3 regions of the Luteococcus sediminum genome follow, and region 2 is predicted to be linked to each of the others. Evidence: riboswitches for the same ligand, from Rfam matches in the RefSeq annotation. Region 2 holds a riboswitch; each other region holds the start of a gene.
The links. A riboswitch is a leader RNA that binds a small molecule or an ion and turns the genes downstream of it on or off. The one in region 2 is predicted to bind cobalamin.

Region 1: it holds a riboswitch for cobalamin, as region 2 does, so the genes downstream of both, ACYVKA_RS01640 (CbiQ family ECF transporter T component) here and mutA (methylmalonyl-CoA mutase small subunit) in region 2, are expected to answer to the same signal.
Region 3: it holds a riboswitch for cobalamin, as region 2 does, so the genes downstream of both, cobI (precorrin-2 C(20)-methyltransferase) here and mutA (methylmalonyl-CoA mutase small subunit) in region 2, are expected to answer to the same signal.

Annotation. Positions count from the first base shown of each region.
Region 1 is NZ_BAAGQL010000004.1:74,773-84,827, reverse strand. It holds gene ACYVKA_RS01670 (hypothetical protein) at 1-432, opposite strand, end outside; gene ACYVKA_RS01665 (acetyl/propionyl/methylcrotonyl-CoA carboxylase subunit alpha) at 532-2,307, opposite strand; gene ACYVKA_RS01660 (NUDIX hydrolase) at 2,495-3,007, shown strand; gene ACYVKA_RS01655 (magnesium transporter CorA family protein) at 3,012-3,938, shown strand; gene ACYVKA_RS01650 (polysaccharide deacetylase family protein) at 4,017-4,751, opposite strand; gene ACYVKA_RS01645 (glycosyltransferase family 2 protein) at 4,748-5,782, opposite strand; cobalamin riboswitch at 5,800-5,928, shown strand; gene ACYVKA_RS01640 (CbiQ family ECF transporter T component) at 5,958-7,106, shown strand; gene ACYVKA_RS01635 (ABC transporter ATP-binding protein) at 7,120-8,724, shown strand; gene ACYVKA_RS01630 (ECF transporter S component) at 8,717-9,526, shown strand; gene ACYVKA_RS01625 (IS110 family RNA-guided transposase) at 9,577-10,055, opposite strand, start outside.
Region 2 is NZ_BAAGQL010000013.1:275,249-285,303, reverse strand. It holds gene scpA (methylmalonyl-CoA mutase) at 1-1,370, opposite strand, end outside; gene mutA (methylmalonyl-CoA mutase small subunit) at 1,367-3,256, opposite strand; cobalamin riboswitch at 3,341-3,581, opposite strand; gene ACYVKA_RS08195 (DUF6918 family protein) at 3,746-4,177, opposite strand; gene ACYVKA_RS08190 (HesA/MoeB/ThiF family protein) at 4,298-4,984, opposite strand; gene ACYVKA_RS08185 (molybdenum cofactor biosynthesis protein MoaE) at 4,986-5,399, opposite strand; gene moaA (GTP 3',8-cyclase MoaA) at 5,458-6,474, shown strand; gene ACYVKA_RS08175 (MoaD/ThiS family protein) at 6,477-6,710, shown strand; gene ACYVKA_RS08170 (MogA/MoaB family molybdenum cofactor biosynthesis protein) at 6,712-7,194, shown strand; gene ACYVKA_RS08165 (molybdopterin molybdotransferase MoeA) at 7,196-8,422, opposite strand; gene ACYVKA_RS08160 (MFS transporter) at 8,532-9,899, opposite strand; gene ACYVKA_RS08155 (MFS transporter) at 9,896-10,055, opposite strand, start outside.
Region 3 is NZ_BAAGQL010000009.1:40,758-50,812, reverse strand. It holds gene ACYVKA_RS05950 (VWA domain-containing protein) at 1-1,634, shown strand, start outside; gene ACYVKA_RS05945 (hypothetical protein) at 1,736-1,996, opposite strand; cobalamin riboswitch at 2,062-2,186, shown strand; gene cobI (precorrin-2 C(20)-methyltransferase) at 2,218-2,955, shown strand; gene cobM (precorrin-4 C(11)-methyltransferase) at 2,946-3,776, shown strand; gene cbiE (precorrin-6y C5,15-methyltransferase (decarboxylating) subunit CbiE) at 3,773-4,576, shown strand; gene cobJ (precorrin-3B C(17)-methyltransferase) at 4,573-6,312, shown strand; gene ACYVKA_RS05920 (sirohydrochlorin chelatase) at 6,309-7,061, shown strand; gene ACYVKA_RS05915 (precorrin-8X methylmutase) at 7,078-7,758, shown strand; gene ACYVKA_RS05910 (cobalt-precorrin-6A reductase) at 7,947-8,705, opposite strand; gene ACYVKA_RS05905 (SAM-dependent methyltransferase) at 8,702-9,532, opposite strand; gene cobN (cobaltochelatase subunit CobN) at 9,529-10,055, opposite strand, start outside.

The sequences.
Region 1 (10,055 bases), on a different contig from region 2:
GGAGGGCCCGTGGGCAGGGTTGAAGAAGCACGGCGGACGCTTCTGGGGCAGCGGGTCCCCGGCGACGCGGGCATTGACGCACGCGATCGCGTAGCGGCCGTCTTCCAGGATCTCGGTGACATGCTTGATCTCGTCGGGTCTCGTCACGGCATTGAGCGACTTCTTCGCGTCCTCGTAGGCGTCCAGCGCGCGCTCGTAGTCCTGGCGCATCGCGTGGTCCAGCGGGTGCCCGGCCACCTGCGAGTCGAGTCGCTGCAGCTCCTCGCCGAACTTGGTGACGTCCTCGTCGGCGGCCCGGCGCGAGGTGGTCAGTGCGGCCTCGAGCTCCGCGGTCTGCTGGGCCTCGATCGCCCGCTTGCGGCGACTGGACTGGACCAGCCCCCACACGGTGAAGGCCACCATGAGGAGGATGAGGATCTCGAAACCGTTCATGGATCCAGTCTGGTGCATGACACGAGGCGGGCCCAAGTCCTGAACCCGCCTCGTGGCATCTTCATGGCCGTTTCACAGCCTGCTGTCACCAGCAGGGCGTCACTCGGCGTCCTCGATCTCGCACAGCACGGAGCCGGCGGTGACGGTGGCGCCCGCCTCGGCCGCGACGGCCTTGATGACGCCGGAGCGGTGCGCGGTGACGGGATTCTCCATCTTCATGGCCTCCAGCACCACCACCAGGTCACCCTCGGAGACCGTCTGGCCCTCCTCGACGGCCACCTTCACCACGGTGCCCTGCATCGGGGCGGTCACCGAATTGCCGCTGGCCTCGCTGGCCTTGGCGCCGCCGCGGTCACGCTTGGTGGGACGCTTCATGCGCTTGCCTCCACCTTTGGCAGCGACGGCCAGGTCGCCGGGGAGCTTGACCTCCATGCGGCGGCCGTTGACCTCGACCACGACGGTGGTCGGCTCGGCGACGTCCTCGCGCTCACCCAGGGCACCGGTGTACGGGGCCACCTTGAGGTCGGCCTCGGTCTCGATCCAGTTGGTGTAGACGCCGAAGCCCTCGCCGTCGCCCTTGAAGGCCGGGTCGTCGAGGACGGCCTGGTGGAAGGGGATGACGGTGGGCATGCCCTCGAGCACGATCTCCTTGAGCGCGCGGCGCGAGCGGGCCAGCGCATTGTCACGGTCGGTTCCGGTGACGATGAGCTTGCCGACCAGCGAGTCAAAGGAACCGGGCACGGTCATGCCGACGTGGTAGCCCTCGTCGACGCGCACGCCGGGGCCGGTGGGGGCGACCCACTTGACCAGGGTGCCGGGGGCAGGCATGAAGTTGCGGCCCGCGTCCTCGGCATTGATGCGGAACTCGATCGAGTGGCCGCGGATCTCGGGGTCGTCGAAGCCGAGCTCCTCGCCGTTGGCGATCCGGAACATCTGGTGCACCAGGTCGAGGCCGGTGACCTCCTCCGAGACGGGGTGCTCCACCTGCAGTCGGGTGTTCACCTCGAGGAAGCTGATCAGGCCGTCCTGGCCCACCAGGAACTCGCAGGTGCCGGCGCCGACATAGCCGGCCTCCTTGAGGATGGCCTTGGAGGAGGAGTACAGGCGCTCCACCTGCTCGTCGCTCAGGAAGGGGGCGGGGGCCTCCTCGACGAGCTTCTGGTGGCGGCGCTGCAGCGAACAGTCGCGGGTGGAGACCACCACGACATTGCCGTGCTGGTCGGCCAGGCACTGGGTCTCGACGTGGCGCGGCTTGTCGAGGTAGCGCTCGACGAAGCACTCGCCACGGCCGAAGGCGGTGACGGCCTCGCGGGTGGCGGAGTCGAACTGCTCGGCCACCTCCTCCATGGTGCGGGCAACCTTCAGGCCGCGGCCACCGCCACCGAAGGCGGCCTTGATGGCGATCGGGAGGCCGTGCTCCTCGGCGAAGGCGATCACCTCGTCGGCGTCCTTGACCGGGTCGGGGGTGCCGGGGACCAGCGGGGCACCCACCTTGAGGGCGATGTGGCGGGCCTGGACCTTGTCGCCGAGCGACTCGATGGCCTTCGGCGGCGGGCCGATCCAGATCAGCCCGGCGTCGATGACGGCCTGGGCGAAGTCGGCATTCTCGGCCAGGAAGCCGTAGCCCGGGTGGATCGCGTCAGCGCCACTGTTGGCAGCAATCGTGAGGATCTTGTTGATGTCGAGGTAGGTCTCGGCGGGCGTCGCACCGTTCAGGGCGAAGGCCTCGTCGGCGAGCGTGACGAAAAGGGCGTCCGCGTCGCTGTCCGCGTAGATGGCAACGCTGCCGATTCCGGCATCGGCTGCCGCGCGGATCACTCGGACGGCGATCTCGCCGCGGTTCGCCACGAGCACCTTGGTGATCTGGTTTCCCACTGTTCCTCCTTGAACGGGCCACGGTCCTGGCCTTCCAGATCGGAGTCTAGGGCCTCAGGCCCTGCTTCGGCAGCCCGTGCGCCTGCCCAACCACGATGCGGAACGCGGATCGCGCCTCTCGTGCCGGGCCGCCCACACCCTCATGGATGCCCGGGTCCGCCGGTTGCTGCGCCACTAGGCTGGCGCCATGCCCACACCGGACTTCATCCTCGAACTTCGCAAGCACGTCGGACACAGCCTGCTGTGGCTGCCCGGCACCACGGCCGTCGTGCTGCGGCCCGGTCCGCGCGGCGAGCAGGTGCTGTGCGTACAGCGTAGTGACGACGGCAGCTGGACCCCCATCTGCGGGATCGTGGAGCCGGGGGAGGACCCCCACCTGGCGGCCGTCCGCGAGGCCCAGGAGGAGGCCGGCGTCGAGATCGAGATCGAGCGGCTGGTGTGGATGAGCCCCACCGGACGCATGCAGTACGACAATGGCGACCAGAACGACTACCTGGACCACACCTTCCGTGCCCGCTGGGTCAGCGGAGAGCCGGCCGTCGGCGACGATGAGTCGGTGGCGGTCGGATGGTTCGACGTCGACCAGCTGCCCAGCCCGATGAGCCAGACCCAGCAGCGCCGCATCCGCATCGCCGTCCTCAACCCCAATGACGTCGTGCTGGGCGTGGACGCCGCCGCGAAGCTCTTGGGCGAGGACTGAGGCGGTGGCAGGACTGCCCGACGCTGCCTGGACCGACATCGACCTGGACCGTCCCGGCGCCGCCGATGAGCTGCGTCGCCTGGCCGCCGAGCTGAAGGTCGCGCCCCAGGTCGTCGCCGACGCCCTGGACGGTGTGCAGCGGCCCCGGGTGACCCGCCACCACGGGCACCTGTTCGTGCACGTCCACGTCCTGTCGTTGGCGCAGGAGGCCGGTGAGGACCATGACTCGCGGCTGAGGACGGCACCCGTCTCGGCGCTGGTCCTTCCCGACCACCTGGTGACCGTGCACCGCGCCTCCCAGTTCCCGATGGACCGGGTGGTGGAGCACTGGCAGGAGGACATCGAGGCCGGCAGCCGCGACGTGGCAGCACTGCTGCACGGCCTGCTGGACGAGGTGGTCGACGGGCACGCCGACCTGCTGCAGGACCTGGAGGACCAGGCCGAGGCGCTGGAGGACGACCTGTTCGGTGACCGGGGCCGCGCCGGCGGGATGCAGCAGGTCACCTACCGGCTGCGCAAGGAGGTGGTGCAGACCCGCCGCGCGGTGCTGCCGATGCGCGACGTGGTGGCGGCCCTGTTGCGCAGCGAGGACGACGGCTTCGTCGTACCCCGCAGCCTCCAGGGCCGCTACCAGGACCTGGCAGACCTGGCCCAGCACGACGCCGAGCGCACCGGGGGGCTACGCGAGATCGTCAACAGCATCTTCGAGACCAACCTGTCGCTGCAGGATGCCCGACGCAACATCGTGATGAAGAAGCTCGCCGGCTGGGCGGCCGTCATCGCCGTCCCCACCGCGGTGACGGGCTGGTTCGGCCAGAACATCCCCTTCCCCGGCTTCTCCAGTCCCTGGGGGCTGGCGGCCTCCACCACGCTCGTGGTGCTGGGCACGCTGGCGCTCTACCTGGTGCTGCGCCGCCGCGACTGGATCTGAGTCGTTGGGACCGGACCTGGGTCGTCGGGACTGGACCTGGGTCGTCGGGACCGGACCTGAGCGGCGACGGCGCCCGCCTCAGCGCGAGAAGCTCAGCCGGTTGACGGCGCTGCCGTGGTCCAGAGCTTCGGTGAGCGTGACGCAGCGCAGCCCGCGCTCGGCGAAGCCGGTGAGCACCTCGTCGAGCAGCCGCGGCTTGTCGACGCCGGTGACGGCCTCCTCGCGCGCCAGGTCGGACGCATCGGCGGCGCCGTCATGGGCCAGCAGGATGGCGCCGGGGCGGGCATCGGACATCGCCTTGGCGACGCGGTGTTCGTGGCTGACGTCCTTCCAGTCCCAGGTGGTGCCCGACCACAGCACCGTGCGCATGCCCAGTCGCCCGGCCATCACGCGGGTCAGCGGACTCTGCGCGCCGTGCGGGGGACGGAACCAGTCCACCCGGCTGCCCAGCACGTCGGTGAGCTCACCGCGCCCCCGCTGCAGCCAGTCGAAGGCCTGGCGGGGAGCCATGCTGCGCACCTTGCGGTGGTCCAGGCCGTGCAGGCCGATCTCGTGGCCAACCGCGGCCAGCTCCCGCACCAGACCGGGATCGCGCTTGACGCGGGTGCCCAGGACGAAGAAGACCGCCTTGGCGTCGTGCGTGGCCAACACCTCGGCCAGCGCGTCGGTGGTGCCCGGCAGGGGACCGTCGTCGAAGGTGACGACCAGCTCCGGGCGCTCGGTGCGGATGCTGGCAATGGAACCGACGGCGGGGCCGGCTGCGGCCTCCAGCGGGCCACGGACCAGCTGCTTGACGCGGGACGAGGTGGTCATCGGGAGCTCTCCTTGCGGTGGGCGGACTGTGGGCGAAGGTCGTCGGGGATCGGCGCCAGGCGCTCGCGCCAGCCACCGTCACGCACGTATTCCTGGTAGCGCAGGCCGGCAGCGGCCAGCACCATGCCGGCGCCACGGGCCGCGGCGCGGCTGCCGCGGGCCTGGTGGGTGAGGTCGTGGCGGGCGCGTCCCAGCAGCGACCGTCCGCCCCCGGCGACCATTCGGCCCAGGCCACCGGCCAGCAGCTTCGGACGGGCCAACCGGTCCCCGGCCAGCATCAGCGTCAGTACGCCGTGGGTGTTGCCGTGGCTCAGCGAGCGCAGCAGCACCCACTGGCGGGTCATCCGGTCGGTGGTCACCAGGTCCACCACGACCGCCTCGGGGCAGGCGACGATGCGCCCACCGGCGGCGACGATCTGGCGGGTGAGCAGCGTGTCCTCGCCACCACCCATCCCCAGGCCGGTGGAGAAGCGCCGCGCGCCCAGCTGGTGCAGGTCGAGCAGCAGGTTGCCGCAGGCCGCGGCCGGCAGCTCCCGCCTCGACTCCCAGCGGCGGCGGGTGAAGAAACCCCCGGCGTGGATCCACGGGTCCACCTCACCGGGGTAGCGGGTGTCGACGAAACCGGCGACGGCGGCCGGCCGGCTGGCCAGCCAGCAGTCAAGCATCAGCTGCAGCCATCCCGGCCCGGGACGGCCGTCGTCGTCGAGGAAGAGCAGCACGTCGCTGCCCCCCTCGACCCCGTCCTGGCGGCCGGCCGAGGACTGGGCCTCGTCGAGCGCACGATTGCGCGCCGCCGCGATCCCGGGGGTCGGCTCCACCACGAACCGCACCCGGTCCAGTCCCATCGCCTCCACGGCATCACGTCCACTGCCGGCCGGGTCGTTGTCCACCACCAGCACCTCGCCGCTCCACGGCGCCTGTAGCGCGGAAAGCTGCTGGTGCAGCATTTCGACGGTCTGGACGATCTGTTCGGGCCGGTGGAAGGTGAGCACGCCGATGGTGGCGTGCAGGCTCTGCTGGGTCTCGTGCATCGTCCAAGAATATGGCTTCGTCCCACCCGTCCAGTAGCGTGGCCGGGTCGTCGACAGGGGAATCCGGTGCAAGTCCGGAGCTGACCCGCAACCGTCACGGAGCTGCGCTCCCGAGCCGGAATGCCTGCCCTCGACCGGACTCACCAGAACCGTCGAGGCTGCGGAAGGAGACCCGATGCCGGCGCGCGCTGTCACCCCGCACGATGTCCTGTCACGGGGGCAGGGTGCCGTGCTCGACGCACCCCCGGTGCGGAAGCTCGGCCGGCTCGTGCACCCGATGGCCTGGTGGGCCTGGGCGATCGGCGCGGCCGTGGCGGTGAGCCTGGTGACCAATCCGCTGCTGGTGCTGCTGGTGGTCACGACGGTGTGGATCGTGGTGCTGGAGCGCCGCACCGCCGCCCCCTGGGCCCGCTCGGCCGGCGTCTACCTGTGGCTGGCGCTGGTGGTGATCGGCCTGCGGATGTTCTTCCAAGTGGTGATGGGCGTCAACCGCAGCGGCCAGGTGCTGTTCACCCTGCCCAGCCTGCAGCTGCCCGGCTGGGCCGCCGGGATCCGCCTGGGCGGTGAGGTCACCCTCGACGCCCTGCTGTTCACCCTCTACGACTCGCTGCGGCTGGCCGGCATCCTGCTGTGCGTCGGCGCCGCCAACTCGCTGGCCAATCCGCGGCGTGCCCTGCGCGCCGTGCCACCCGCCTTGTACCAGCTCAGCGTCGCGCTGGTGGTGGCCCTCAGCGTCGCACCCCAGCTGGTGGAGAGCATCCAGCGGGTGCGACGGGCCCGTCGCCTGCGCGGGGGTCGGTCCACTGGCTGGCGGGCGGTGCGCGAGGTGGTCGCGCCAGTGCTGGAGGACGCCATCGACCGTTCCCTGCAGCTGGCCGCGGGCATGGAGTCGCGCGGCTACGGACGCACCCACAGCGGCCAGCCCGTGGGCCGCGGCACCACCGTCGCCCTGCTCGGCTCGCTGGTGCTGGTCACCCTCGGCACCTTCCTGCTGCTCGGCGTGCCCAACTCCTCGCCGTGGTCATGGCTGGCGCTGGGCTGCGGGGGAGTGCTGGCCTGGCTGGGGATCCGTGTCTCGGGTCGTCGGCTGGCCGTCACCCGCTACCGCCCCGACCCGTGGCAGCGACCCGAGTGGACGCTGTGCGCAGCGGCGGTGGTTGCCGTCATCAGCAGTGCCGTCCTGGTGCGGCTGTCCCCGCAGATGGTGCTGCCCAGTCCCTCGCCGCCGTCCTGGCCGGGGCTCGACGTGCGCGTGCTGCCGCTGCTGCTGGCCGTCGCGGCACCCCTGTTCTGCACGCCCCGACCGCCCGCCGGGGAACTGTGATGTGTGTGAGGAGATGTCCATGATCGACTTCCGCGAGGTCGGCTTCCGGCATTCCGGGGCCGAGCGTCCGGTGCTGGACGGGGTGAGCCTCACCATCGAGGAGGGCGACCTGTGCCTGGTGGTGGGCCGCACCGGCACCGGCAAGTCCACCCTGCTGGGCGCCATCAACGGCCTGGTGCCACACTTCACCGGTGGCCACCTGTCCGGCGAGGTGAGCGTCGCCGGGCGCTCCACCCGCACCCACCGGCCGCGCGAGATGGCGGAGCTGGTCGGCTTCGTCGCCCAGGACCCGTTGGCGGGCTTCGTCACCGACCGCGTCGAGGACGAGGTGGCCTATGGCATGGAACAGCTCGGCCTCTCGCCGCTGGCGATGCGCAAGCGCGTCGAGGAGACCCTCGACCTCATGGGCATCGCCGACCTGCGCCGCCGCGCACTCACCGAGCTCTCCGGCGGCCAGCAACAACGGGTCGCCATCGCCGCCGTGCTCGCGGCCCAGCCCCGGGTGGTCGTCCTCGACGAGCCCACCAGCGCGCTGGACCCCACCGCCGCGCAGGACGTGCTGGCCTCCATCACCACCCTGGTGCACGAGGTGGGCCTGACCGTCGTGCTGGCCGAGCACCGCATCGAGCGCGTCATGCACGCCGCCGACCAGGTGTTGTGGCTGCCGGGCGACGGCAGCGCCGTGCTGGGTGATCCGGCCGAGGTCTTCGCCCGCTGCGATGTGGTACCGCCGCTGAGTGCACTGGCCCGCGAGATGGATTGGCCCGAGGTACCCACCAGCGTGCGCGATGCCCGTCGCAGGGTGCGTCGTGAGCAGGTCACGCTGCGTGCGCCCGAGGCCGAGGGGCCGAGCACCGTGGTGGCAGGGCCGGTGGTGGCCCGCACCGACAAGCTGCGGGTCAGCTACGGCGAGGTGCTGGCCGTCGACGACATCACCATCGCCCTCCACCCCGGCACCGTCACCGCGCTGATGGGGCGCAATGGCTCGGGCAAGTCCTCGCTGCTGTGGGCGCTGCAGGGGGCACTCGACTGCTCCGGCCTCGTCGAGGTGGACGGCATCGACCCGCGACGGGTGGCGCCCGCCCGGGCCCGCGAAGCGGTCAGCCTGGTGCCGCAGACCGCCGCCGACCTGCTCTACCTGCCCACCGTCGCCCAGGAGTGTGCCCAGGCAGACCGGGAGACTGGTTCTCCGGCCGGCACCACCGCCGGGCTGCTCGATGAACTGGGCGCCTGCCTCGACCCCGAACGCCACCCGCGCGACCTCTCCGAGGGACAGCGGCTGGCCCTGGTGCTCGCCATTCAGCTGGTCGCGCGCCCGACCGTCGTGCTGCTCGACGAGCCCACCCGCGGTCTGGACTACCGGATGAAGGAGGAGCTGGCCCAGATCCTGGCCCGGCTCGCCGCCCAGGGCAGCTGCATCGTGGTGAGCACCCATGATGTCGAGTTCGCCGCCAGGGCCAGTGACCGCACCCTGGTGATGGCCGAGGGTGAGGTGGTGGCCGACGGCCCCACCCGCGAGGTGTGCACCAGTTCGCCGGTCTTCGCGCCGCAGGTGAGCAAGGTCTTCCACCCCGAGGACGTGCTCACCGTCGCCGAGGTGGGATGTCGCCGTGGCTGAACGGGATCCCGGGCGACGAGGCCGTCGCCCCTCGGTGCTGAAGGTCTCGCTGCCCTCGGCGCTGGCCCTGGGCGTCGCGGCCGCCATGTCACTGCTGGCCTTCTGCTGGCCGCTGCTGTGGACGCCGCGCAGAGGACCCGGTTCCGACATGGCCGGCGGCCAGACCCCGCTGGTCTTCGCGCTGGTGCTGCCGGTGGTGATCGCGGTGGTGATGACGCAGCTGGGCCACGACGACATGGACGTGAAGGCGCTCGCGCTGCTCGGGGTGCTGACGGCCGTGGGGGCGGGGCTTCGTCCTCTCGGCACCGGCACCGCCGGCATGGAGCTCATCTTCTTCCTGATGATTCTCGCCGCCCGGGTCTTCGGTCCCGGTTTCGGTTTCGTCCTGGGCACCACGACCCTGTTCTGCTCTGCGCTGCTCACCAGCGGCATGGGGCCCTGGCTGCCCTTCCAGATGCTGGCCGCGGGCTTCGTCGGGCTCGGAGCAGGACTTCTGCCGAGGCTTCGGGGCCGTGCGGAGGTGGCGATGCTCGGCCTGTACGGCGTGCTGAGCGGTTTCGTCTACGGCTGGCTGATGGACCTTGCCTTCTGGCCCTTCGCGCTGGGCAATGCCTCGGCCCTGTCCTTCGACCCGACGATCGGCCCCTGGGCCAATCTGCACCGCTTCGTGCTGTTCAATGCCGCCACCTCGATGGGCTGGAACCTGGGCCGGGCACTGACCAACCTGGTGCTGATCCTGGTGCTGGGCCCGTCGGTGCTCAGGATCCTGCGTCGGGCCTCCCGCCGGGCCAACTTCGAGTAGTAGGCATACCGTTCAATGAAGATCTCCGGGTCTGATGCTCCTACCTGGTGTCAAGCGGCTTTGAGCCATTCGCGGTAGTTGTGGGCCAGCGTGTCGTCACGGCGTTTGCCGAGTTCGAGGTCGGAGATACGGGCGGGCCAAACGTTGAAGTGTTGGGCGGCGGTGGTGAGGGTGAGGTTCTTGGCTTGGCGGGTGGGGCGCAGGTCGGTGTAGTTCGGGATCTGGCAGTGGCCGGTCAGGGCGCGGACTACTTCTCGGACGAGTGCCCGTTTGAGGGAGCGGTAGACGGCTGCGAGTGTCCAGCCGGCGTCGAGGTGCTTGTCGCGGTAGCCGCGGGTGCGTTGGTCGTGGCTCATGCGGACCTTGATGGCTTGGTGCAGCGCCCAGTTGGCTTGTCGGTCGCCGCCGCGGGACAGGCGGTGGCGTTGGGTCTTGCCTGAGGAGACGGGGATGGGGCTGGTGCCGCAGAGCGCTGCGAAGGAGGCGGGGCTGCGCAGCCGGTCGGGGTTGTCTCCGGCGGTGGTCAGCA
Region 2 (10,055 bases):
GCGCGGGCTGCGGCCTCCTCGATGCGCATCTTCGGGATGCCCTGCTCGATGGCCTTGGCCATGCCGCCGGCCTCCTCGACCTCCTGGATCAGCGCCCAGGCCTTCTCTGCGAGCTCCTGGGTGAGCTTCTCCACATAGGCCGAACCGGCCCACGGGTCGATGACGCGCGTGGTGCCCGACTCCTGCTGGATGAACAGCTGGGTGTTGCGGGCGATGCGTGCGCTGAAGTCGGTCGGCAGGGCGATGGCCTCGTCGAGCGCATTGGTGTGCAGCGACTGCGTGTGGCCCTGGGTGGCGGCCATGGCCTCCACACCGGTGCGGATCACATTGTTGTACACGTCCTGCGCGGTCAGCGACCAGCCGGAGGTCTGCGAGTGGGTACGCAGGCTCATCGACTTGGGGTTCTTCGGGTCGAACTGCTTGACCAGGCGGGCCCACAGGATGCGCGCGGCGCGCATCTTGGCGACCTCCATGAAGAAGTTCATGCCGATTGCCCAGAAGAAGCTCAGGCGGGGAGCGAACTGGTCCACGCCCAGACCCACGGACTCGCCGGCGCGGATGTACTCCACGCCATCGGCCAGGGTGTAGGCCATCTCGATGTCGGCCGTCGCGCCGGCCTCCTGCATGTGGTAGCCGGAGATCGAGATCGAGTTGAACTTCGGCATGTTCGCGCTGGTGAAGGCGAAGATGTCGGCGATGATCCGCATCGACGGCAGCGGCGGGTAGATGTAGGTGTTACGAACCATGAACTCCTTGAGGATGTCGTTCTGGATCGTTCCCTGCAGCTGCTCGGGCTTGACGCCCTGCTCCTCGGCCGCCACCACGTAGAGGGCGAGCACCGGCAGCACCGCGCCGTTCATCGTCATGGAGACCGACATCTGGTCGAGCGGGATTCCGTCGAAGAGCTGGCGCATGTCGAGGATCGAGTCGACGGCCACGCCGGCCATGCCCACGTCACCGGTCACCCGCGGGTGGTCGGAGTCGTAGCCGCGGTGGGTGGCGAGGTCGAAGGCGATCGACAGGCCCTTCTGGCCGGCCGCGAGGTTGCGGCGGTAGAAGGCATTGGACTCCTGCGCGGTGGAGAATCCGGCGTACTGGCGGATGGTCCACGGACGCGAGGTGTACATCGTCGCGTACGGGCCGCGCAGGAAGGGCGGCAGGCCGGGCATGGTCTCCAGGAAGTCCATGCCGTCGTAGGCCTTCTCGTCGTAGGACTGCTCGACGGGGATCAGCTCCGGCGTGGTCCAGCGCTCCACGGACTCGGAGACCTCGGCCAGCAGCTTGTCGAACTGCTCGGCGGCGTCGGCCGGGATGGCCTGGGTGCCGAGCTCGACGGAGTCGAAACGGATCTGTTCGGGCTGGTTGCTCACTTGGAGGCTCCCAACGTCTCGAGGATGGTGCCGAGGGTGGCGACGACGTCCTTGCCCATGGCAATGGTGTCGTCGATGACGCCCTCGGCCTGTGCGGCGTCGTCACCCAGTTCCTTCAGGTTGCCGGCGAGCATCACCGTGGTGGCTCCGGCCTCCTTCAGGGCCTTGGCGACGGGCAGGCCCAGGTCTGCATAGACCTTGGCGCTGGAGCACAGGCAGGCGATGGTGCTGCCCGACTCCTTGAAGGCCGCCACGATCTGGTCCACGTCGGTTCCCTCCGCCTGGGGGGTCGTCAGACCCGCCACGTGGAAGAAGTTCGACGCGAAGCCCTCGCGGGCGCCGAAGTCACGACGGGTCCCCAAGCAGGCCAGGAAGACCTTGGCGTCAGGGTTGTCGATCGCGGCGTCACGCAGGCCCTCGAAGACCTCCGAGTCACGGTGCCACTCGATGCCGGCACGTGCGGGGGCCTCGGGGCGAGGCGTGAACTTGATCGCGGACTCGGTGTGGTTCGGGAACTCCGAGACACCGGTGATCGGCTGCTTGCGGGTGGCCAGGCGCTTGGTGCGCTCGGCGATGACCGGCTCCAGCTCCTTCATCGCGAGACCGTCGACGACGGCCTTCGCCATGCCACCGGCTGCCTCGATGGTGCCCAGCACCTTCCAGGCGGCCTCGGCGAGCTTGGTGGTCAGCGTCTCGACGTACCAGGAGCCGCCGGCCGGGTCGTTGACGCGGCCGATGTTGGACTCCTCCGCCAGCACGATCTGGGTGTTGCGGGCGATGCGGCGGCTGAAGTCACCGGGCAGGCCCCAGGCGGTGTCGAAGGGCAACACGGTGATCGCCTCGGCGCCACCGATGGCGGCACCGAAGGTGCTGATCGTGCCGCGCAGCATGTTGACATAGGGGTCGTCACGGGTGATCTCGCGCCACGAGGTGACCGCCTGCTGGCGGGCGCCGCGCTTGGCCTCCGTCACGCCGAAGGCCTCGCCGATGCGCGACCAGCAGGTGCGCAGCGCACGCAGGCGGGCGATGGTGGCGAACTGGTCGGTGGTGGCCGAGACACGGAAGTTGATCGTCTCGAAGGCCTCGTCGACGCTGACGCCCTGGCTGGCCAGGGCGCGGACGTACTCGACGCCGGTGGCCAGCGCATAGGCCAGCTCGTGGACGTCACCGGCGCCGGCGTTGTGCCAGATGGTGGAGTCGACCACGATCGCGCGGCTCTTGGGCATGCCCTCGAGGCGCTTGACCCAACCGGCCAGCTTCGACAGGTCGGGGGTGCCACCGTTGAGGGCGGCCAGGCCGATCGGGTCGAGGCCCAGGTTCAGGCTGAGGTGGTCCTTGGGCTTGTCGCTGCCCTCGTAGACGCCCAGCAGGGCCTCGGCGGCGGCCTCCTGGTCGGTGCGGCTGGAGACCTCGACCTTGACCAGTTCCAGCATCACGTCGGCCAGGTCGTCGGTCAGGTCCTTGGCGGCGATGGCGTCGGGGTCCAGGCGCAGCCACAGGCTGGTGACACCGCGCTCCAGGTCGGCCAGCACGGCCTTGCGGGTGTACTCCGCATTGCCGTCCTCGTGGAGGGCGCGCACGTCCCAGGCATCCATGTCGCCGTTGCGGACGGTGGTGCCACGCGTGAAGGGAGCGACGCCGGGAGCGCCGAGCTTCTCGGGTGCGTCGGCCAGGGTGTAGATCGGCTCGATCTCGATGCCGTCCACCAGGCTGGTGCGCAGGCGCGAGACCGACTGCTCGCCACTGAGTTGCTTGTCTTCGGGTCGCCCGCGGTTGAGGACCTTGGCGACAGCTGCCTGCCACTGGTCCATGTCCGGCTTCGCGAAGTCGCCGGCGAGCTTCAGCTCACCAGCGCCGACGCGGGCGTCCGGCTCGATCGTTGTCATGGGACTCCTGCTCCGATGAGGGTGTCGTCGCCCGTGCGGACGACCTGACGTTGTGCTCCTCGGCCTGTGACGCCTCGCACCTGGCTGGTGCGGTGCCCGCTGGCAGGTCTTCGGACTCATGGGCCTCTCACTCCCGGAGGAGTGCCTTCCTCGGCCACCGCTTCCCAGGCCAGGCCCAGTGCTTGACGTCAGGTCCGCGATCACTCGCGGGCCCGACGGGTGGCGTCGTTCCCATTCACCGCTGCGGGACAGTTCCGGAATTCCACCGGATTCCCTCTTGCGACGACCTGCCGGAGCAGGCCGAACCAGCACTCCCAGACTAGCCGGGGCAAGGTCTGCGCGGGCAAGAGGGGTCCATGATTTCTGGATGTGGTCGAACCACAGGTCCCAATTTGTGAAATTGATCACGAGGCGGTGACCAACCCAGATGCCGGACGGCCCCGGTTCCCGCGAGGGGGACCGGGGCCGTTCGTCGCGCCGGGCAGTGGCTCAGGCGACGTAGGGCGTCAGGGCTGCGGCCAGCCGGGGCAGGGCCTCCTCGACATAGCCCTTGGCCTTGCCGCGGATCGGCTTGTAGACCTTGGCCAGGGCGGCATTGTCGGGCGAGGACGCCTTGGCGTCGGCGAGGGCCAGCAGCGCGTCGGCCACCTCGGAGGAGCGGCTCGACAGGTAGCTGCCGAAGTCCTGGTCGCCCTTGGCCTCCCAGTAGGGGGCCAGGGCAGCGGCGATCTCGGGCAGCATCGCGTCGGTGGCCTTGGGGACGATGCCCTCCTTCATCTTCTTCGCGCTCGCGAAGGCGGTCTTGAGGGCCATGCCGCCCAGGCCGCTCTTCGACTCGACCTCCTGGTCGATCACGGTGGACAGCGACTGCACCACCTGGGGTCGCTTGGCGGGGTCCAGCAGGGAATCGGTGAAGCTCATGGCAAGCCTTTCGCTCGGTCTGTGGCCGGGCTGGAGCCCTGGGGCCACGGGCGGACAGGTGCATTCTTGCAGCTGGAGCCGTGACGAGGCGCCCCGCGACCCCCCGCCTGATCGCCCGGATCAGGCGGGCGAGAGCTCGACGAAACGCACGTCGCCAGCCAGCAGGTCCACCACGGCCAGCCGGTTCACCAGGCTGCGTCCCTGCCCCAGCAGCAGCTTGACCGTCTCGGCCGCCTGCCAGGCTCCTGCGAGGGCCGGGGTGGCGCCCATGATGTCCAGCGGCTCCGGTGCCTCGGTGGGGTGTGGCACCACCTGCTCCCACTGCACCTGGCCGGGGGCGAAGACGCTGAGCACCGCCGTCCAGGCATCGATGGCCGCCCACACCCAGGGCACCCCCGCGGCACGGCAGGCCTGCGAGATGGCCTGGCGCGAAGCGGCCCGGTCGGTGCAGTCGACCACCACGTCATGGCCTGCCACCAGTTCCACGTCCTCGGCGGTGAGCCGGTGGGCCAGGGCAGTCACCTCGGCGCCGGGGGAGAGGCGTCGCATCCGCTCGGCCGCCAGCTCCACCTTGGAGCCACCGAGCTGGTCGGCGGTGAACAGGGTCTGGCGGTTCAGGTTGGAGGCCTCCACCACGTCGTCGTCGAGCAGCGTCAGGTGCCCGATCCCCGAAGCGGTCAGCGCCGGGATCGCTCCGGCGCCCAGGCCTCCGCAGCCCACGACGAGCACACGGGCCTCGGCCAGCCGCTGCTGGCCCTCTGTGCCGATGATCCGCCGCTGGCGGTTCCACTGTCCCTCGAGCGTCATCTCAGCACTCACCGAGCCCGACCCACTCGGTGCTGCCGTCGGTGAACTGCTGGTGCTTCCACACCGGAACCCGCACCTTGATCCGGTCGACCAGCGCCCCGCAGGCGGCGAAGGCCTCGGCTCGGTGGGCGCTGGCGCAGGCGGCGACCAGGGCGACGTCGCCCACCACCAGGTCGCCGACGCGGTGCTCTGCCCAGGCAGTCACGCCGAACTCCTGCTCCACCTCGCGCACCACGGCCTCGAGGGCCTTGGCCGCGTCGGGGTGCGCGCTGTAGGCGAGTGCGGTGACGCCCCGCCCGTGGTCGTGGTCGCGCACCACCCCCTCGAAGAGGACGCAGGCACCGTCCTTGGAACCGGTGACGCCGGCCCGCGCGGCGTCGACGTCCAGTGGAGTCGTGCTGACTGCTGCATGCATGGGTGCGAGCCTACTGTGCATGGTGAGATTCCACGGAGTGGGCCGTAGAATGTCGGGCATGACCTCCGCAGCGCTCGTCGACCGCTTCGGTCGCACGGCACGGGACCTGCGACTGTCGGTGACCGACGTGTGCAACCTGCGCTGCACCTACTGCCTGCCCGAGACCGGCATCAGCTGGTTGCCGCGCACCACGATCCTGACCGCCGACGAGCTGGTGCGACTGGCCCACGTCGGCATCGAGCACTGCGGCATCACCAAGATCAGGCTGACCGGGGGCGAACCGCTCACCCGGCCCGACCTGGCCGAGGTCGTGCGCGGCATCGCCCTCGCCCACCCCGAGACCGAGATCGCCCTGACCACCAATGCCGTCGGGCTGGCCGAGCGGGCCGAGGAACTGGCCATGGCAGGCCTGCACCGGGTGAACATCTCGCTCGACACCGTGCACGCCGAGACCTTCCGCCGGATGACCCGCCGTGACGGCCTGGACCGCGTCCTGGACGGGATCCGTGCCGCCGTCGCCGCCGGGCTGGGGCCGGTCAAGATCAACTCCGTGCTGATGGCGGGCGTCAACGACCACCAGCTGCTCGACCTGCTCGACTTCTGCCTCGACCACGGCTCCGAGCTGCGCATCATCGAGCAGATGCCCATCGGTGCCACCCGCGACTGGGCGCGCGAGAACCTGATCAGCGCGACGATGATCCGGGCCATGATCGAACAGCGCTACCAGCTGCGCGAGATCCCCGGCCGCGGCCCCGCCCCGGCCCAGCGCTGGGAGGTGTTCGACGACGGCCGCCTGCTGGGCAGCGTCGGCATCGTCGCCTCGGTCACCGAGCCCTTCTGCGGCGACTGCGACCGCACTCGGATCAGCGCCGACGGCCAGCTGCGCTCCTGCCTGTTCTCACACACGGAGACCGACCTGCGCGGCCCCCTGCGCAGCGGTGCCAGTGATGCCGAGCTGGCGGCCCTGTGGGCCGGAGGCATGTGGACCAAGCCTCGCGCCCACGGCAGCGATGCCGGCGGCTTCGGCGAGGACTTCGAGCAACCCGCACGAGCAATGAATGCGATCGGAGGATGACCATGCAGATCAGGTGGTTCGCCGGAGCGGCCCAGGCCGCCGGCGTCACGCAGGAGGAGGTGGACGCCGCCCAGCAGGGCAGCGTCGCCCAGGTGCTGGTGGGCCTGCGCCCGGGCGTCGCCCAGGTGCTGCCGCGCTGCTCCTTCCTGGCCGACGGCCGGAGCCTTGCAGCAGATGACCCGTGGCCCGAGCAGGCCGCCGTCGTCGACGTCCTGCCCCCCTTCACCGGGGGCTGAGGTGACCCGGGCACACATCCTGGTCGTCTCCGACCGCGCCGTCACCGACCCCGACGAGAACCGGGCCGGACCGATCCTCGCCGAAGCCCTGGAGAGGCTCGGGTGCACCGTGCAGCAGCAGGTCGTGGCTGCTGGCGAGGACCAGGTACGCAAGGCGCTGGCCGATGCCGTCGCCCAGTCCGACGTGGTCCTCACCACCGGCGGCACGGGCATCCGTCCCGGCGACGTCGTGCCCGACGTGACGCGCGAGCTGGGCCTGGACGAGCTGCCCGGCATCAGTGAGGAGATCCGGCGCCGCGGTGCGGCCAAGACCAGTGTCAGCCTGCTCTCGCGGGCGGTCGGGGGGCTGGTGACGGCGCCCCACGGCCGGGTGCTGGTGATCAACGCCCCCAGTTCCCGCGGGGGGGCGCGCGATGCCGCCGGGGTGCTCGACGAGCTGCTGCCGCACCTGCTGCGCGACCTCGCCGGAGCCAGCCGGGACTGACTCATCGGGTCAGCAGTACCGGCACCCGCTCACCCCGGGCAATGGGACCGGTGACCACGGCCAGACCATCGGCCCGGTGCAGGGTGCCGATCCGGTGCGAGCCATGGCCACCAGGTGCACTGCGGGCACGGCCACCGTCCAGGACCACGTCGACGATACGGGTGCGACCGGGCCTGGTGGCGAAGTCCTCGTCGGCCGCGACCTGTACCACGCGGCGGGAGTCGTCGATCCCGGCAAGCCGGTCGAGGACTGCCCGCACGAACAGGTGGAGCCCCACGTGCACCGCCACGGGATTTCCGGGCAGGGCCACCAGGGGCACCATGCGACCCTGGATCCTGACGTGCCCCCAGCCCTGGGGCCGGCCGGGCTGGATGGCCACATGGCCCAGCTCGACGCGTGCGCTGGGCGAGTGGGCGGCCCAGGACTGCAGGACGTCGTGGGAGCCGACCGAGACCCCACCCGTGGTGACAACCAGGTCTGGGGCTTCCGGGCAGCTGGCCAGGGCCTCGTCGAGCTGGCCAACGGTGTCGCCAGCATGTCGGACCGCGAGCACCTGACCCCCGAGCTGGGGCACGGTGGCCGCCACCAGGACCGAGTTCGAGTCGGGGATCTGGGCGCACCCCAGGGCACTGCCCGGGGCGGCCAGCTCGTCGCCCGTGGTCACCACCAGGACTCGGGCGCGGCGCCGGGCCGGGAGCACCTCATGCCCCGTCGCAGCTGCAGCGGCAAGGTGGGTGGCATCGAGCAGCGTTCCTGCCCTCAGCACCGTGGCGCCAGCTGGCAGGTCCTCACCGGACGGACGGATGTGGAGCCGCCCGTCCCACGAGTCGATGGTGACCTGCTGGGGCACCGGCCCCTCGCCCGGCCGCGCGTCGGTTGCCTCCACCGGCACCACCACGTCGCATTCCGTGGGCACCCTGGCCCCGGTCATGATCCGCACCGCGGCACCGGGTGGGGGAGCCACTGGCCGGTGGCCTGCCGGGATCTCCCCGTGCACCGGCAGGCAACAGGGCAGCGTCCCCAGGTCATCGAGTCGCAGTGCGAAGCCGTCCATCGCGGAGGAGTCGAAGGCCGGCACGCCCACGCGCGCCTGCACGTCGCTGGCCAGCCGCAGCCCCGCGCATTCCAGCAACGGCAGTTCGACGGTGGGCAGGGCAGTGGCCAGGGCACTCACCCGTTGCCGGTGCTGCTCGATGTCCATGGCAGCGTGCGGATCGGCGAGAGGCATGTGACCAGCCTAGATGGTTGCCGGGAAGGGTCCGGGGCGGTCTGGACGAACACGCAACTGCCCTCGCTCCTTGACCGGGAGCGAGGGCAGTGCAGGTGTCGGACCGAGGTCAGCTGGGCTTGGGGGCACCCGGGCGTGCATAGCGCACCCAGGTGATCACCACGCACAGGACCGCGAAGGCCAGGCCGATCGCGTAGAAGGTGAAGGCGGACATCAGGGTCAGGCCGACACCGAACAGGAAGGGGCCGAAGGCGGCGATCGCGGCGGTCCAGCCGATCACGCCACCTGCTTGGCGCGGCTCGAAGATCATCGGCATCTGCTTGAAGGTGGACGCATTGCCGATGCCCGAGAAGAGGAAGATCGCGAGCATGCCCCACAGGAAGGTCTTGAAGTCCGCCTGCATGGTGGCAGCCGACGTGTGGTCCGGGTTGAGGGCGGTCATGGTCCACGCGATCGAGGCGATGAGCCCGATGCCGGAGACCATGGTCCAGATGGCGCCGCCCATCTTGTCGGTCAGCGGGGAGAAGAGCACCCGGGCGCCAGCGCCGACGAGCGGGCCGAGGAAGACGTACTTCACGGCGTCGACCGGAACATAGCCGGCCACCTCGGCTGCCGTGCCAGTGGCACCGTAGAGCTGGTTCATCAGCAGGCCGAACTGGGCCGACAGACCGGCAAAGGTGCCGAAGGTCATGATGTAGAGCAGTGTCATCCACCAGGTGTCCTGGTTGGAGAAGATGTCGAACTGCTGCTTGATGTTGGCCTTGATCGGCACAGACTTCAGCAGCATCCAGGCCACCACCGCGCCGATGATGATGAACGGGATCCAGACGAAGGCCGCATTCTGGTACCAGACCTCGGTGACAGCGCCGGTCTTGGTCTTGAGCTGCTGGGGACCGCCGACCACGGCCAGTGCCCCCATCCCGACGAAGACCGGGGTGAGCAGCTGCACCAGCGAGACACCGAAGTTGCCGATGCCGGCCTGCAGCCCCAGGGCAGTGCCGGACATCCGCTTGGGGAAGAAGTACGAGGTCGACGGCATGAAGCCGGAGAAGGCTCCGCCGCCGATGCCGGCCAGGAAGGCCAGCAGCAGCATCACGCCATAGGAGGTGGACGAGTTCTGCACCGCCAGCCCCCAGCCGACCACCGGGATCGCCAGCAGGGCGGTCGTGACGGCCACCATCTTGCGGGTGCCCAGGATGGGCGGAAGCGTCATCCAGACCAGCCGGGTGAGTCCGGCGGACAGGCCGGGCATGGCGGCCAGCCAGTAAAGCTGGCCCTTGGTGAAGCTGAACCCGATCGAATTGAGCTTGGGGACCAGGGCGCTGGGCAGGAACCAGGCAATGAAGCACAGCGTCAGGGCGAAGGTGGTGATCCACAGGGTGCGCCAGGCCAGGGGCTTGTCCCAGGTGGCTTCATCCTCAGGATTCCAGTTCTGGAGCCATTCGCCGCCAGTGCGGCTGTCAGCGGTGGAACTCATGGGGTCTCCTTGGTGCTGGTCGGGTTCTCGAAGTGCTCGGACAGGTGTGGGGTCTGGTTCTGGAGCATCGCGTGGATGGTCAGGTGCATCCACAGCATGCAGACCAGGATCAGGACGAACAGCACCACGAAGGTGCTGGTGGGGGCTCCGGTCCAC
Region 3 (10,055 bases), on a different contig from region 2:
GCCGCTCCACCGTGGAGCGCGACGGCATCTCGGTGAGCCACCAGGCCCGTTTCGTGCTGATCGGCACCATGAACCCGGAGGAGGGGGAGCTGCGCCCGCAGCTGCTGGACCGCTTCGGGCTCACCGTCGAGGTGGCCGCCCCTACCGACCATGCCGCCCGCGCCGCCGTCGTGCGCCGCCGGATGGCCTTCGACGCCGACCCGTCGGGCTTCATCGCCGCCCACGCCGCCGACGATGCCGCGTTGAGCGAGCGCATCGCCCGGGCCCAGCAGCAGCTCGGCTCGGTGCGGCTCGGTGATGCCGCCCTGTTGAAGATCGCCGAGGTGTGCGCGGCCTTCGAGGTGGACGGGCTGCGCGCCGACATCGTCACCGCCCGCACGGCGATCGCCCACGCCGCCTGGAGCGGCCGCGAGGCCGTCACCCGCGAGGACATCCGGCAGGCCGCCCTGCTCGCCCTGCCGCACCGTCGCCGTCGCAATCCCTTCGACGCGCCCGGCATGGACGAGGAGCTGCTCGACCGGATCCTCGGCGACGACGATCTGCCGCCCGACGAGCCCGAACCGGGACCCGAGGGTGGCCCGGACCCCGAGGACGGCCCCGAGCCTGAGGGTGCCCCTGATCCCGAGGACGACTCCGACGAGACCCCGCAGGGGGATGGTCAGGGAAAAGCGCCTGAGGGCGGCTCCGCCGAGCCGCCCGAGAGCCCCGCTGACCCTTCGGACTCCGCTGACCCTTCAGACTGCGCCGACTCGCAGGCCCCGGAGCAGGACCTGCCGATGTTGCCACCCGCCGGCGCTGAGCAGCCCGGCCAGGTGGTGAAGGCCGCCACCCCGTCGCCCCGCCCCCGCACCTTCACCGTGCGCGGCCTGGGGGCCGGGGCCGCGGGCAAGCGTTCACGGGCGATCACCTCGAGCGGGCGACGGGTGGGTGCCCGCCTGCCCGAGAGCGGGCCGGGGTCGCTGCACCTGTTGGAGACCCTGCGGGCCGCGGCCGGCAACCAGACCGGGCGGGAGCGCCCCGACGGCCGGGTGCGGATCGCCTTGGAGGACCTGCGCCTGGCCGTGCGCGAGGGCCGCGAGGCGAACCTGGTGCTCTTCTGCGTCGATGCGTCGGGGTCGATGGCCGCCCGCAAGCGTATGGTGCAGGTGAAGACCGCGATCCTGTCGCTGCTGCTGGACGCCTACCGGCGCCGCGACAAGGTGGGGCTGGTCACCTTCCGGGGCAGGTCCGCCGAGCTGGTGCTGCCGCCCACCGGATCGATCGACATCGCCGCCGCCCGCCTGGACGAGATCCCCGCCGGGGGCAGGACGCCGCTGGCCGAGGGCCTGATGGAGGCGGCGCGGGTGATCCGCCGCGAGCACCTGCGCGACCCGCTGCTGCGCCCCCTGCTGGTGGTGGTCACCGACGGCCGGGCGACGGCCGGGCCGGGGGCCGTCGAGCGCTCCCGCCAGGTGGCGGACTTCGTGGCGGGCATGGGGATCACGACGGTGGTGATCGACGGCGAACAGGGCCCCCTGCGGATGGGGTTGGCCCGCACCCTGGCCGAGCACCTGGGCGCCGAGCACGTGCCGGTCGACGAGGTGACCGCCGACGGCCTGACCTCGACGGTGCAGCGCAACCGAGCGGTGGCCTGACGGCCCCTTTCCACCCGGCACCGCAAAGATCTCGGAAGATCCGGCCCCTTGAGGGGACCAGATCTTCCGAAATCTCTTGGGTGTCGCCCCGGCCCGGAACCTCAGCGTGACCGGACGGGGTCGTCGGGGCCCATCACCGAACGCACCAGCAGCGAGATCACCCCGTACAGGATGGTGGCGGCGACGATGCAGCCGAGGATCCACCAGCCCAGCGGCCAACGTCCCGAGGTCAGGGCGATCAGCAGGGCCATCGAGACGGCATAGAGCCAGTTGGTCACCACCTGCTGGCGGCTGGTCTGCGCCGAGGGTGCCAGCCCCAGCCACTGCAGGAGTCGGACCGGGGCACTGGGCTGCTCGTTCATGGCTCGACCCTAGCCGTCACAGGTCCTGCACCGACCCCGCCCACGAGGCGAAGAATTCGTCATGGAAGCATGTGGACTGACCGGGACGCGGAAGCCAGCGAACATCTGGCACGGTCCCGCCACTGTGAGCACCACCGGCACTGTGATGCCGGTTGCGAAGTCAGGAACGCCCCCGGTCGACGGCCACTGGACAACAGGCGAGAGACCTGGAGGAGCCCCACATGCAACGAACCCATCTGGTTGGCGCCGGAGTCGGCCCCGGCGACCCACAACTGGTCACCCTGGCGGCGGCCACCGCACTGCAGCAGGCCGATGTCGTGCTGGTGCCGGCCACCGAGAAGTCGGGTGACGGACCCGGCCGCGCCGAGCAGATCGTGCGGGCCGTCGCCCCCGCCGCCCGCATCGAACGCATCGGCTTCGCCATGCGCGAGCAGGGCCGCAGCGCCCGACGACAGGAGTCCTGGCAGGCCGCCGCCGAGGCCGCGCTTACCCACTTCGCCGACGGCCTCACCACCATCGCGATGGCCACCATCGGCGACCCGGCCGTCTACTCCACCTTCAGCTACCTGGCGGGCACCGTCCGGGCGGCGTTGCCCGCGGTGGAGGTCTCCTGGATTCCCGGCATCACGGCGATGCAGGCGCTTGCCGCAGCCTCGGGCACCCCGCTGGTCGAGGGCAATGAGGTGCTGGCGCTCGCCCCCGCCACCCTCGGCGCCGAGGGCCTTGGGCCGGTGCTCGATGCCGCCGACTCGGTCTGCGTCTACAAGGGCGGACGCCAGCTCGGCATGGTCCGCGAAGCCCTTGCCGAGCGCGGGCGCGACGGGATCGTCGGCAGCGAGGTGAGCCTGCCCGAAGAGCACCTGGCGTCGCTCGACGACCTCGACCAGGACACCCGCACCGGCTACTTCTCGGCGGTGCTCAGCACCCCGAGCCGCACCAGCATCGGAGGATCGCTGTGAGTACTGGAAATCCCACGGGAAGGGTGGTCTTCGTCGGGGCTGGCCCGGGTGCCGCCGACCTGATCACGGTGCGCGGCGCGCGCGTCATCGCCGAGGCCGACGTCATCATCTGGGCCTCCTCGCTGGTCCACCCCGACGTGGTCGCCGACCACAAGCCGGGCGCCGAGCTGGTCGACTCCGCCTCGCTGCCGCTGGAGGCGCTGGAGCCCTACTACCTGCGCGCCCGCGACGGCCAGCTGATCGCCCGCGTGCACACCGGCGACCCGTCGATCTACGGCGCCACCGCGGAGCAGCGGGCGCTGTGCGAGCGCCTCGGCGTCGCCCACGAGACCATCCCCGGCGTCAGCGCCTTCTCTGCCGCCGCGGCGCGGATGGACGTCGAGATCACGCTGCCGCAGGTGGCGCAGTCGCTGGTCCTCACCCGGCTGGAGGGCGGCCGCACCCCGATGCCGCCCAAGGAGACGGTGCGCGGCTTCGCCCAGCACGGCGCCACCATGGCGCTCTACCTCTCGGCGGCGCGCAACAAGGTGCTGCAGGAGGAGCTGCTGGCCGGCGGTTATGCGCCCGAGACGCCCTGCATCATCGGCCATCAGGTCACCTGGCCCGACGAGGTGATGCTGCGCTGCGAGCTGCGGGATCTCTCGGCCACCATGAAGGAGCGCCACCTGTGGAAGCACACGGTGGTGCTCGTCGGCCCCGCCCTGGCCGCCGCCACTCCCGAGTACCGCTCGCACCTCTACCACCCGGGCTTCCGGCACGAGTTCCGCGCCGCCGATCCCGAAGCCCAGAAGGAATTGCGGGAGAAGGGGGCAGTCCAGTGAGCACCCCCATCCGCGTCCACGGCTTCATCGGCGACGTGACCCCGGCGATGCTCGACGAGGCCTCCCGCGCCGACTTCGTCGTGGGTGGGGACCGCCACCTCGACGCGCTCGGCGTCGACCAGCCGCGACGGATCCGGCTGGGGGCGCTGTCTGCGGCCGTCGAACGGATCGTCGCCGCCGGCCCCGAGGCCCGCATCATGGTGGTCGCCTCCGGGGACCCGGGCTGGTTCGGCATCGTGCGCCGGCTGCGCGAGGCCGGGCTGCCGCTGCGGGTGCTGCCGGCCCCGACGAGCATCTCGCTGGCCTTCGCCACGGTCGGGATCCCCTGGGACGACGCCGAGGTGGTCAGCATCCACGGCCGCCCGCTCGAACCAGCGCTGGCGGTCTGCCGCGCCTGGGGGAAGGTGGCGGTGATGACCGGCCCCGACCAGGGGATCGTCGAGCTCGCCACGCAGCTGGCCGACCTCGACCGCGAGTTCTGGCTGTGCGAACGGCTCGGGGAGGACGACGAGCGCGTCCGCCTCCTCGACGCCGCCCAGGCGATGGCGCTGACCGACCTCGTCAACCCGAATGTGGTGCTGGTCGTCGATCCGCAGCTGGCCAGCACCGTCGGATGGCACCAGGGGGCACCGCGCCCCGCGGGGCCGCCGCCGCGGGTGAGCGACGAGGCGGCCCGCATCTTCTGCCGCACCCTGCCCGGCCGCGGCGACGTGGTGCGGGTCCGGGGCCCCATCAGCCGCGAGGTGGCGGCGCTGGCCCGCTACAACGGCGCGGCCGTCATCGAGGTCGAGGAGCAGTGATGAGGGACTGGAAGAGTGCACGCATCGCCCAGGTGACCAACAGCCCCGCCGCACGCCGGCTCGCCGATGCCATCGACACGGCCCTGGGCGGGGAGACGATCCGCCTGGACGGCCCGGCCGCCGAGTGCCTGCCGCGGGCCTGGGCCGAGGCGGACATGGTCGTCTCGCACCTGGCGCTCGGCGCCACCACCCGGCTGCTCGCGCCACTGCTGGCCGACAAGCACACTGACCCGGGGGTGGTCGTCGTCGACGCCGCCGGACGCTTCGCCGTGCCGCTGGTCGGCGGGCACGTCGGGGGAGCCAATGCGCTGGCCACGGCGATCGCTGAGGCGCTGGGCGGCACGCCGGTGCTCACCACCGCCACCGACGCGCTGGGCGTGCAGGCGCTGGACACCATCGGCTGGCACCACGACGGGGACCTGGCGACGGTCACCCGCGCGATCCTCGACGGCGAGCCGGTGCTGCTCGACCGGGGGCTGGGCTGGCCGGTGCCGCAGATCGCCCCCAATGTCACCGAGCAGGCCGCCGGTCCCGTCGCGCGCATCCGGGTCACCGACAGCTCCGGGCCCGCCCCCGGCGAGCTGCCGACCGTGACCCTGCACCCTCGCTCCCTGGTGGTGGGGATGGGCTGCAACAAGGGCACCGGCGTGGAGCAGCTGCGCGAGCTCCTCGACGCAACCCTCGCCGGGGCGGGCCTGCACCCGGCGAGTGTCTCGGCCGTCGTCACCCACGAGGTGAAGGCGGGCGAGTTGGGCCTGGTGCAGCTGTGCCACCAGTTCGGCATCCCGCTGCTGTGGCACTGCGCCGAGGAGCTGGCCGCCCAGCCGGTGCCGAATCCGTCGCAGACCGTGCAGGGGCATGTCGGCACGCCGTCGGTGGCCGAGGCGGCGGTGCTGGCCCACGGCGCCGACCTGGTGATCGGCAAGCAGAAGTCGACCGATGCCACCTGTGCCGTGGGGCGGCTGCCGGTACGGGGCGTGCTGCACGTGGTCGGGCTCGGCCCGGGCGCGCGCGACCTGCTCACCCCACGGGCCCGCAGCGTGGTGCAGCAGGCCAACCTGGTCGTGGGCTACGGACCCTATGTGCGGCAGGTGCGCGACCTCGTCGCCCCCGGTGCGCGGCTGCACGCCTCGAAGATGGGCACCGAGGCCGAACGCACCGCGCTGGCCATCGAGGCCGCCCGTCGCGGCGAGCGGGTGGCGCTGGTCTGCAGCGGCGATCCCGCGATCTATGCGATGGCCTCGCCCGTGCTGGAGCAGGGCACCGACGGCATCGACGTCGAGGTGGTGCCCGGGGTGACCGCCGAGCTGGCCGCCTCCGCGATCCTGGGTGCCCCGCTGGGCCACGACCACGCCACCATCTCGTTGTCCGACCTGCACACCGAATGGCCGGTGATCGAGCGGCGGCTGCAGGCCGCCGCCCAGGGCGATTTCGTCGTCACCCTCTACAACCCGCGCTCGAAGAAGCGACGCATGCACCTGCCGCGGGCCCTGGAGATCCTGGGTGCCCACCGGCCGCCGTCGACGCCGGTCGCGGTGGTGCAGCAGGCCACCCGGCAGCGGCAGAAGGTGATCACCTCCACGCTGGCCGACTTCCAGCCAGAGTGGGTGGACATGAATTCGCTGGTGGTCGTCGGAGCCTCCAGCACCCGCTTCGTCGACAGCGGCTCGGGCCAGCGGATCGTCACGCCGCGCGACTACACGTGGATGCCTGCGACGGAAGGGGGACGGCCGTGAAGCCCGCCCTGGTGATCGCCGCCCACGGCACCCGGCACGGCGCGGGGGTCGAGCAGTGCCACGAGCTGCTCGACCGGGTCCGCCGGCAGCTTCCCCAGACCACCGTCGAGATGGGCTATGTGGAGCTGGTGGAGCCCTCGATCGACCAGGTGGTGGACGGGCTCTCGGCCACCCACGAGCCCGTCGTCGTCGCCCCGCTGATGCTCGGCACCGGCGCCCATGTGCGCCGCGACATCCCGCAGGCTGCCCGCCAGGGCACGCTGCGCCTGGGCAGGCGGGCCGTCGTCGCCGAGCACCTGTCGCCGCACAACCGGCTGGTGGAGCTGCTGCACGTGCGGATTGACGAGGCCCGACGTGATCCAGCTCGTGGCCAGTGGACGGTCCAGGAGACGACGGTGGTGCTCGCCGGTCGCGGATCGGCCGTCGCCCGCGCCAATGACGACCACCAGCGACTGGCCGCCCGGGTGGGTGGGCGCGGCTATGCCCGGGTGCTGGGCTGCTTCGTGCAGGTGGCCGATCCCGACGTCACCAGCGCCCTCCACCAGGCCCTGGACGGTGGGGCGCGCCGCATCGTCGTCGCCCCGCACCTGCTCTTCGAGGGCCGCGTCAACGGCTTCCTGCACCGCGACGTGGTGGCCTGGACCGCCACCCATCCCGAGGTGGAGGTGCGGATTGCCGACGTCCTCGGACCCTGCGACGAACTGGCCGAGGTGCTCGTCCAGCGCTACCGCGAAGCACTCGACTACTGACCACCAGGAGATCCCCGTGCAGTACGACTACATCACCGACGGCTCCTCGATCTACGACAGGAGCTTCGCGATCATCCGGGCCGAGGCCCACCTCGACCGGCTCCCCGACGACCTGGCGCCGGTCGCCGCACGCATGGTGCACGCCACCGGCCAGCCCGACATCGTCGACGACCTGGGCTGGAGCGACGGCCTGGTCACCGCCGCCCGTGCTGCCCTGCTGGCCGGGGCGCCGGTGCTGTGCGACTCGACGATGGTGGCCACCGGCATCACCCGTTCGCGCCTGCCGCGGGAGAACCAGGTGGTCTGCCTGCTGCAGGAGCCGGCCACCGTCCGACGCGCCACCGAGAAGGGCATCACCAAGACGATGGCGGCGGTGGAGCTCTGGGCCGAGCGCCCCCTGATGGCCTCCCGCCACCTGCTCGACGGGGCCGTGGTGGCAATCGGCAATGCCCCCACCGCCCTGTTCCGCCTGCTGGAGGTGGTGCGCGAGACCGGAGTGCGGCCCGCCGCCGTGGTCGGCTGTCCGGTGGGCTTCGTCGGGGCCGCCGAGTCCAAACAGGCCCTGGCAGGCAATGACCTCGGGCTGGACTACCTCACCCTGCACGGGCGACGCGGCGGCTCGGCCGTCACCGTGGCGGCGGTCAACGCGCTCGCCTCCTGTGACGAGCGCGGCAACCGGTCGATGCTTCGGCTCTAGGGTCGCCCAGCACCCGGTTGATGGCCTCCACCCCGCCGACGGACCTGAGTCGCTGCACCACGCACACACCAGGGGCTCGGGGCACACGTTGGAACGTGTGCCCCGTGTTTCCTGCGTGTGCCCCGTGCTGCGTGCGTGTGCCCCGTGTTTCCTGCGTGTGCGGCAGCGGGCAGCCAGCTTCCGGCTGCTCACCTACCGGTGGGTTCACTGGCCCTCCCCAGCACCCAGTCGACGGCCTGCTCGACCTTGTTGACGGTCTCCACCCCGTCGGTGGGCCGAGGCCGCTGCACCACCACACAGGGAATCCCGAGTTCGTGGGCCGCCTCCATCTTCGGGCGGGTGAAGCTGCCGCCGGAGTTCTTGGTGACCAGCACGTCGCTGCGGTGCTCGCGCAGGATCTCCAGCTCGCCGTCCAGCGTGTAGGGGCCGCGGCTGGTGATCACCTGCCAGGCATCGGGGACGGCCATGTCGGGTTCGCGCACCATCCGCGCCAGCACCGCAAGCTCCCCCAAGGCGGGCAGGTAGCGCTCCAGCTCCTGGCGGCCGACGGTGACGAAGGGGCGCGATCCCAGGCTGGCGGCAAGCTCGGCCGCCTGCTCGTGGCTCCCGGCCAGATGCCAGCCGTCCTCGGCGGGCCAGGCAGGGCGTTCCAACCGCAGCAGCGGGATGCGTCGCCCGTCGGGCAGCGGGGTGGCGCAGGCCTCGGCAGCATTGCGGCTCATCCCCTCCGCAAAAGGATGCGTGGCGTCGACCACCACGTCGAAGTCGGCCAGCGCCGCCCGCAGCCCGTCGACCCCGCCGAAGCCACCGATCCGCACCGCCCCGACGGGCAGCTTCGGCTCCGGCAGGCGGCCAGCCAGTGAGCTGGTGATGTCGATCCCGGCTTCCACCAGGGCAGCGGCCAATGCCCGACCCTCGCTGGTGCCGCCGAGCAGCAGCACCCTCACAGCACGTCCCCGCGCGAGTCGGGGGCACGCAGCAGGAACATGTCCATCACCCAGCCGTCGGTCTCGCGCGCCGTTTCACGTGCAACCTTCGCCCGCGGCACCACCTCGCGGACCCGGCCCGAGAGTGACTGTTCTCCTTCGGAGCCCAGGTTCGCCGACCACCACAGCTGCCAGTCGGCCAGCCCCGGCGAGGAGGCCAGGTCGTCCAGCGTGTGCGGCAGGGTGAGCATCACCACCAGGTTGCGCTGACCAGCCTCGATGTCCTCGAAGAGCTTGCGGGCCGTCGTGATGTGCACCGGTTCGCCGACCCGGTGCAGCACCACCCTGTGCCGTGCCGCCAGCACCTGCGGCGCGCTCACGCCGGGCAGCACGTCCCATGTGCAGCCCGTCTGCTCCTCGATGCGCCCGGCCAGGCGCACCAGCGAGTCGAAGAGCGAGGAGTCGCCCCAGGCGAGGATGGCGACGGTGCGCGCCTCGGGCGCCTCACGCCGCAGCGCCGCCAGGATGCGCTCCACCCGCGCGGCGTGCCAGTCGGCGACGGCCTTGCGGTACTGCGCCCCCGACGACTCGGACGGGCCGCGACGGTCCCGGGGCGGATCGGACACCCGGACGACGGGCACGCCGTGATCCTTGGCGATCCGGCGGCGCACCACCATCTGCTCGTCGCGCTCCCGGCCGGCGTGGGCACCGTCGGTGGCCGACTTGTCGAAGACCACCACCACGTCGCAGCCGCGCAGCGCCGCCGAGACCTCCGGCGTCACGTGCTGCGGGCCCATGCCGATGCCCAGGATCCGCAGCCTCTGCAGTGCTGTGGCGTGCTCGCTCATTCGTCGTCCTCCAGGTCGCCCTCCACCTCAAGGTAGACCTGCTGCAACTGCTGCATCAGTTCCGGGTCGGGCTGCTCCCACAGGCCCCGCTCGGCGGCCTCGTGGAGCCGCTCGACGATCCCGCGCAGCGCCCACGGATTGCTGGTGCGCATGAACTCCTGCGTCGTCTCGTCCAGCACGTACTCGCGGCCCACCCGGTCATACATCCAGTCGTCGACGACCCCTGCGGTGGCGTCGAAGCCGAACAGGTAGTCGACGGTGGCGGCCAACTCGAAGGCCCCCTTGTAACCGTGGCGGCGCATCGCCGAGATCCAGCGGGGGTTGACGACGCGGGCCCGGAAGACGCGGGCGGTCTCCTCGGCCAGGCTGCGGGTGCGCACCCGGTCGGGGCTGGTGGAGTCACCCACATAGGCCTTCGGGTCGGCGCCGGTCAGCGCCCGCACCGTCGCCACCATGCCGCCGTGGTACTGGTAGAAGTCGTCGGAGTCGAGGATGTCACTCTCGACGTTGTCGACATTCTTGG